Regions from separate parts of the Arthrobacter sp. 05L428 genome, predicted to be linked through region 2. Evidence: riboswitches for the same ligand, from Rfam matches in the RefSeq annotation. Region 2 holds a riboswitch; each other region holds the start of a gene.

Region 1 (2,254 bases), on a different contig from region 2:
TTGACCGGGCCCTCGATGAATTCCCGGGTGCCCAGGATCGCGCCGCCGAGCACCCGGCCCTGGCCATCGATGTGCTTGGTGCCGGAGTACACGACCACGTCCGCGCCCAGCTCCCCGCACCGCTGCAGCAGGGGAGTGGCGAAGACGTTGTCCACCACCACGGTCGCACCGGCGGCGTGCGCCAGTTCGCTTACGGCGGCGATGTCCACAATTTCCTGCATGGGGTTCGAGGGAGATTCGAAGAACACGGCCGTCGTCGGCACGGCCAGCGCCGACCGCCACTGCTCTAGGTCCGGGCCGTCCACGAAGACTGTCTCCACGCCCCAGCGCGGCAGGATCTCATTGAGGATGACGAAGCAGGATCCGAAGAGCGAGCGGGCGGCGACCACGCGGTCGCCGGCCCCCAGCAATGCCCCGAGCGCGGTGAACACCGCTGACATGCCCGACGCCGTCGCAAAGCACGCCTCGGTTCCCTCCAACAGCCGGAGGCGTTCCTGGAAGGTGGCCACCGAGGGGTTGCCGTAGCGGGAATAGACAAACCGTTCGTCCTCGCCGGTGAAGGCGCGCTCAGCCGCGGCGGCGGATTCGTAGACGAAGCCCGAGTTCAGGAAGATCGGTTCGGTGGTTTCCTGGAACCCGGTGCGGTCGAGTCCGCCGCGGACGGCCTGGGTGTCCGGGCTCCAGCCCTGGGCATTGGGATTGAAGCTCACTTAGTGCTTTCCAGGTTGGTCGGCAGGCCGTGGTTCTTCCAGCCGTTCACGGTCCGGGCGCCGGTCGGGCCCGGTTCGCCTTCGAAGCCCTCGAGGACGTTGTAGGCGGTGAAGCCGGCCGCCGTGGCGGCGTTCGCGGCGGCGACCGAGCGGGCGCCGGAACGGCACAGGAAGATGAGCTCGGCCGCCGTGGCGCCAGGCGCGTGCTGCCGCAGTTGCCGCTGGAGTTGCTGCTGCAGTTGCTCCAGGAAACGCGGGTTGGGGGCTCCGCCGGCCAGGGTCCACTGGACGAAGAGCGGAGCCTGCCGGTCTTCGGTGCCGGCCCCGGTGACCGGGACGCCGATCTGCGACCATTCCGCCTCGGTGCGGACGTCCACCAGGATGGCGCCCGCCCCGACCTTGGCCCAGGCTTCCTGCGGGCTCAGGTCTCCGGCGTAACTCATGCGTGGCCCTCGCCGGTGAACTCGGCGCCGTCGAGCTCATCCACCGCGTTGGCGACGGCGGCGTCGGCGCTCGCGATCGCGGCCGGCAGCACGACGGCCTGGGCCACGATCACGGTGCTGCCGTTGAAGGTGGCGGAGGGGCTGCCGTGCAGGACGTAGCCCTCGGCCAGGGCGGCCGAAACGCGCTCGCAGAAGCTGCGGTCATCGGGCCCGGTGAACAGCCGGTACGCCAGTCTTTCCTCGGCGGGTCCGGGTGCGGCGGGGGATTGGGCTGGGGCTGTGGCGGGCACAGCGGGTGCGGATGCGTCGGGCACGACGGATCTCCTTACTTTCACGCTTGCAGCTCGAATGGTCGATATGCCGAGTATTCACCTGAGGCACCCCGCCGCGAAAGGGAGGGTTGCCGACCGGCCAGTCAGGGCTTGGCGCCGGGTCTCATTACTCCCCAAAAACGTAGCACTTACGACGCCGGCGGCACCGGCGGCGTCGTCATGTTAAGTCACGCGGACGCTGGCATGGCACCTTTCCGGGGGCGGAGCAGCATCACCCGGGACCGGCCGGATCCTACTCGATCGTGGCGAACAGTTCGTTGAGCTCGGCCGTGAGCTGCCGCCGCAGTTCGGGGGTGCCGATCTCCTTGCCGTCGATGTGGTTCACCGGGGCGAGGAGCCGGATGCTTGAGATGAGCCAGACGGCGTCGGCGTCGTACAGATCGGCAGGTACCAGCGGGCCGTAGCCGAGCTCCCACCCGGCGGCCTTGGCCGCGGTGAACAGGGCGCCCTGCGAGGTGCCCGGGAGGATTCCGCTGTCCAGCTGCGGGGTGATCAGCCGGCGCACGGTGCGGACGCCGCCGGCGCCGTCGTCGCTGGTCTCCAGGTGCGCCAGCAGCACGGTCGACGTCGGGCCCTCCAGGACCCGGCCGTCGGCGGAGGTGAAGATGACGTCGTCCGCGCCCTGGTGGTGGGCGTACCGGAGCGCCGCCATGTTGACCGCGTAGGACAGGGTCTTGGCGCCCAGCAGCAGCCACGGGGCGCGTTCGCCCACCTCGCTGTCGTAGCCGCGGTCCAGCAGGATGACGTCGATGCCGGTCTCGCGCTGCCG
Region 2 (2,254 bases):
GGTGATTGCGCATGCGCTGCTGGACATCGTGGCCTTCGTCGGATTCAGCCTCTTCGGCAAGTCAATCGGCCTGGGCTGAGCCCACACACCCGCGTCGCCCCAAGGGCCCGCCGACGGCAACGGGTTAAAGTGTTTCGGCCGCCAGCGGTGGGTGGCATCATTGGCACCCGCTGCTGGCGGCCGAAGTTTTTCGGGCAGGAAGCGTCAGATCGTGACGGCTCCGGAATCGGTTTCGAAGGTGACGGACAGGATTCCCGGCGTCCCGTGCGGGGCCAGCCAGTTCACGTCCACATCCTCCAGCGGCTTCTCGACCGGTTCACCCAGCCACTCGGTGACCCGCTCGGCCGAGCCCGCGATCGTGAGGGCAGACATCTTCACATTGCTCGCATAGGCGTTGGACGGGTGCAGGGCGGGGTCGCCTTCCCACTTCAACATGTAGGGGACCTGCGGATCCGCGATCAGGCCCAGGATACCGATCTGCTTCCAGACCAGTTCGCGGCCGTCGGGGAACTTGCGGTTGCCGTTGACGGCGGAGCGGCCCAGCCGCTCCTCAAACGGCGCCAGGTCGTCAACCTCGACGCACCAGCCCATCCAGCCGCCGCCGGCGGCCGAGCGGGCCCGGACTGCCTGCCCGAACGGCGCCTTGTCGGAGGCCGGGTGGTCCAGGACCTCCACGACCTCGAGGTACTTGTGCCCGGCAAGCGGGATAATCATGTTGCGGGTCCCGAACCGGGGGTGTATTCCGCCCTTGACGGCTTCGACCCCGAGGGCGGTCGCAATACGTTCGGTGGTGGCAGCCAGGCCATCTTGTTCACAGGCGTAAGAGACGTGATCCATGCGCATGCCCTCATCTTGGCACTTTGTGATGGAGCTCTCAGCTTAGGCTGCCCTTACCGTGATGGGATGTCATTTTCCGAGGCTTACCGCTCGGATTTGCCCGGCCAGAGCCACGGCACTTTCCGGCTCCCGCGGCGTCCGCCGGGCGGCGGCGGGGCCGTTCTTCATTTTCGTCACAAAGCTATCCAGCCGACGGGACGCGTTCCTAGACTGAAGCCAGGTCATGAGCGCCAGCATCGAGCCCCGGCTTGCTGGCCGGCAACCCTCCTTGCGCGGTGGGGTGCCCCGGGTGAAGACCTGGCCCGCCGGCGTCCGCCGGCAGGCAAGCGCGGCGCCAGAGCCGTTCCGGCCCCAGAGGCCAGGGGCGGCCTGTGCCCAGTCATTAGGGAGCTCTCCGATGTCCAACGCCTGGTCCTTTGAAACCCGCCAGATCCACGCCGGCCAGGAGCCGGACTCCGCCACCGGCGCGCGGTCGCTGCCGATTTACCAGACGACGTCGTTCGTCTTCCCCAGTGCGGAGAGCGCCGCCAACCGGTTCGCGCTGGCCGAGCTCGCCCCCATCTACACCCGGATCGGCAACCCCACCCAGGACGCGGTGGAACAGCGGGTCGCGAGCCTGGAGGGCGGCCTTGGGGCGCTCCTGCTCAGTTCCGGCCAGGCCGCCGAAACCTTCGCGATCCTCAACATCGCCGAGGCAGGAGACCACGTCGTCGCCAGCCCCAGCCTCTATGGCGGGACCTACAACCTGCTGGCCCACACGCTGAAGAAGTTCGGTATCTCGGTGACGTTCGTGGAGGACCCGGACAACCTTGAGCAGTGGCGCGATGCCGTGCAGCCGAACACCAAGCTGTTCTTCGGCGAGGTGGTGTCCAACCCCCGCCAGGACGTGCTGGACATCGAAGGCGTCGCGGACGTCGCCCACCGGGCCGGGGTGCCGCTGATCGTGGACAACACCCTCTCCACCCCCTACCTGATCCGCCCGATCGAGTGGGGCGCCGACATCGTGGTGCATTCGGCCACCAAGTATCTCGGCGGACACGGTGCCGCGATTGCCGGCGTGATCGTCGACTCCGGCAACTTTGACTTCGGCAAGGACCCGGAGCGCTTCCCCGGCTTCAACACCCCGGATCCCACGTACAACGGCCTGGTCTATGCCCGCGACCTCGGGGCGGACGGGGCGCTGGGAGCGAACCTGTCCTTCATCCTCAAGGCCCGGGTCCAGCTGCTGCGCGACCTCGGTTCGGCCGTCTCGCCGTTCAACGCCTTCCTCATCGCCCAGGGGATCGAGACGCTGAGCCTGCGGGTGGAACGGCACGTCGCCAACGCCCTCCGGGTGGCCGAATGGCTGGAAGCCAGGGACGACGTCGAATCCGTCGCCTACGCCGGGCTGCCGTCCAGCCCCTGGTACGAGCGCGGC
Region 3 (2,254 bases), on a different contig from region 2:
GCCCAGGCCGTTCCGCCGCAGCTCCTGGAGCCCGGCGAGCAGCCGCTGCGCGTCGTTGAGCCGTGAGCCGAGGCCGAAGCTGGCCCGGAGCGAACCGGCGGGCAGGCCGAGCCGTTTTAGCAGCGGGTGGGCGCAGAACCGGCCGTCGCGCAGGCCTATGCCGTGCTCCGCGGACAGGTATGCGGCGACCAGGCCTGCGTCGTAACCGGCGACCGAGAAGTTGACCACGCCGATCGTCCCGGGGCCGCCTTCCCGGCCGGTGTCCTCGAAGATGTGGTGGACCGTTACGCCGTCGATCCGCTCCAGCCCCTCGACCAGGAAGGAACGGATGGCGTCCTCGTGGGCGTGCCACTGCTGCTCGTCCAGCGCCTCGATAACCTGGCTGGCGCGGGCCAGCGCGGCCGCGCCCAGGACATTGGGGGAGCCGCCCTCGTGGCGGGCCGGCCCGGTGGTCCAGCTGACGGCGTCGAGTCGTGCGTCCCGTACTGCGCCGCCGCCAGCCAAGTGCGGGGTGCCGGCGTCCAGCCAGTCCGGCCGGCCCACCAGCACGCCGGCGCCGAACGGGGCGTAGAGCTTGTGGCCGGAGAAGGCGAGGTAGTCGACGTCGTCCGCGGCGATGTTGATGCGGCGGTGCGGGGCCAACTGGGCCGCATCGACGGCGATCCGGGCGCCGAATTCGTGCGCCAGCGCGGCCAGCTCACGGATCGGCAGGATTTCGCCGGTGACGTTGGACGCGCCGGTCACGGCGAGCAGGCTTACTCCGCCGAGGGCGAGTTCCGCCCGGAGCCGCTCCACGGTGCCGGCCAGGGTGGGCGCCGCGACGACGCTGCGGTGCGGGACGTTTTGCCAGGGCAGCAGGTTGGCGTGGTGCTCGATGTCGAGGTAAAGCACCTCGCCGGTGTGTCGGCCGTCGTCGACGGGCAGGCAGCCGGCCAGCAGGTTCAGTGCGTCGGTGGTGTTCCGGGTGAAGATCACGGAGTCATCCGGACGGCCGCCGACGAACCCGCGGACGATGTTCCGGGCGTTTTCGTACACCGAGGTACTCAGTTGGGAGGCGTAGCCGGCGCCGCGGTGCACGCTGGCGTAGTACGGCAGGATCTCGTTCAGGTAGGCGGACACCACGGACAGCGCCGGGGCGGAGGCTCCGTAGTCCAGGTTGGCGTACCGGACCTGGCCGCCCTGGATCAGGGGGGCCAGGATTTCGGCGCCGGAAACCGCGGACAGTGGCCGGCGGGCGGCGTCGAAGCGTGCGTCGGTGAACTCCGGGCCGCCGGCGCTGGTGGTGTGGGTGGGGATGGTGGCAGTCGTCATGGGACCTCGCTCGAAAAGGACCCCGCACACAGGGGATCCGCGCTTGCCGGGTCCGCTCCGGACCGGCCAGGTCGTCACCCGGGGCACCCCGCCGCGAATGGAGGGTTGCCGGCCAGCAAACCGGGGTTTTGCGCTGGCACTCGTGACCTGCTTCGAGCCTAGGACATGGCCGGTCGCACGGAAAAGGGAGGGCGGAATATGAAGCGTAGTGTTACGGGCTGCCTCGGGCGTGGCCGGCTAGAGCAGGTCGTCGAGGCCCGGGTTGAGGCGCTTGAGGACTTCGGAGTGCAGGATCGAGTTGGTCGCCAGCGCGTTGCCGCCGAAGGGGCCGTCCTCTCCCTCGAGCGAGGTGAAGCGGCCGCCGGCCTCCGTCACGATCGGGACCAGCGCCGCCATGTCGTAGAGGTTGAGTTCGGGCTCGCAGGCGATGTCGACGGCGCCTTCGGCCACGAGGCAGTAGGACCAGAAATCGCCGTAGGCGCGGGTACGCCAGACCTCCTCGGTGAGTCCGAGGAACTCGTCGAGGTTGCCGCGCTGCTTCCAGCCGCCGAGGCTCGAATAGGACAGTGACGCATCGGCGAGCCGGGAGACGTTGGAGACCCGCAGCCGGGTCGCGGCGGCCAGTGAGCGGCCCATGTAGGCGCCGGCGCCCTTTGCGGCCCACCAGCGCTTGCCCAGTGCGGGGGCGCTGACGACGCCCACCACGGGTTCGCCTTCGTCGACGAGGGCGATCAGGGTGGCCCAGACCGGGACGCCGCGGACGAAATTCTTGGTGCCGTCGATCGGGTCGATGATCCAGCGGCGCGAACCGTGGCCGGAGCTGCCGAACTCCTCGCCCAGGACGGCGTCGCGCGGGCGGGAGCGGGACAGCTGCCCGCGGATGGCTTCCTCGGCGGACTTGTCCGCGTCGGTGACGGGGGTCAGGTCCGGCTTCGTCTCGATC

What was found. A riboswitch is a leader RNA that binds a small molecule or an ion and turns the genes downstream of it on or off. The one in region 2 is predicted to bind S-adenosylmethionine.
Region 1: another riboswitch for S-adenosylmethionine. It lies ahead of AC1DH3_RS10040 (DUF1737 domain-containing protein); the one in region 2 lies ahead of AC1DH3_RS15725 (bifunctional o-acetylhomoserine/o-acetylserine sulfhydrylase).
Region 3: another riboswitch for S-adenosylmethionine. It lies ahead of AC1DH3_RS03325 (aminotransferase class V-fold PLP-dependent enzyme); the one in region 2 lies ahead of AC1DH3_RS15725 (bifunctional o-acetylhomoserine/o-acetylserine sulfhydrylase).

Annotation. Positions count from the first base shown of each region.
Region 1 is NZ_JBFTNW010000004.1:47,959-50,212, forward strand. Features, by position in the region: gene AC1DH3_RS10030 (O-succinylhomoserine sulfhydrylase) at 1-710, opposite strand, end outside; gene AC1DH3_RS10035 (rhodanese-like domain-containing protein) at 707-1,153, opposite strand; gene AC1DH3_RS10040 (DUF1737 domain-containing protein) at 1,150-1,467, opposite strand; SAM riboswitch class IV at 1,482-1,596, opposite strand; gene AC1DH3_RS10045 (aminodeoxychorismate lyase) at 1,718-2,254, opposite strand, start outside.
Region 2 is NZ_JBFTNW010000010.1:91,698-93,951, reverse strand. Features, by position in the region: gene AC1DH3_RS15735 (CPBP family intramembrane glutamic endopeptidase) at 1-79, shown strand, start outside; gene AC1DH3_RS15730 (VOC family protein) at 205-843, opposite strand; SAM riboswitch class IV at 1,057-1,172, shown strand; gene AC1DH3_RS15725 (bifunctional o-acetylhomoserine/o-acetylserine sulfhydrylase) at 1,235-2,254, shown strand, end outside.
Region 3 is NZ_JBFTNW010000001.1:704,715-706,968, forward strand. Features, by position in the region: gene AC1DH3_RS03325 (aminotransferase class V-fold PLP-dependent enzyme) at 1-1,311, opposite strand, end outside; SAM riboswitch class IV at 1,346-1,459, opposite strand; gene hisN (histidinol-phosphatase) at 1,549-2,254, opposite strand, start outside.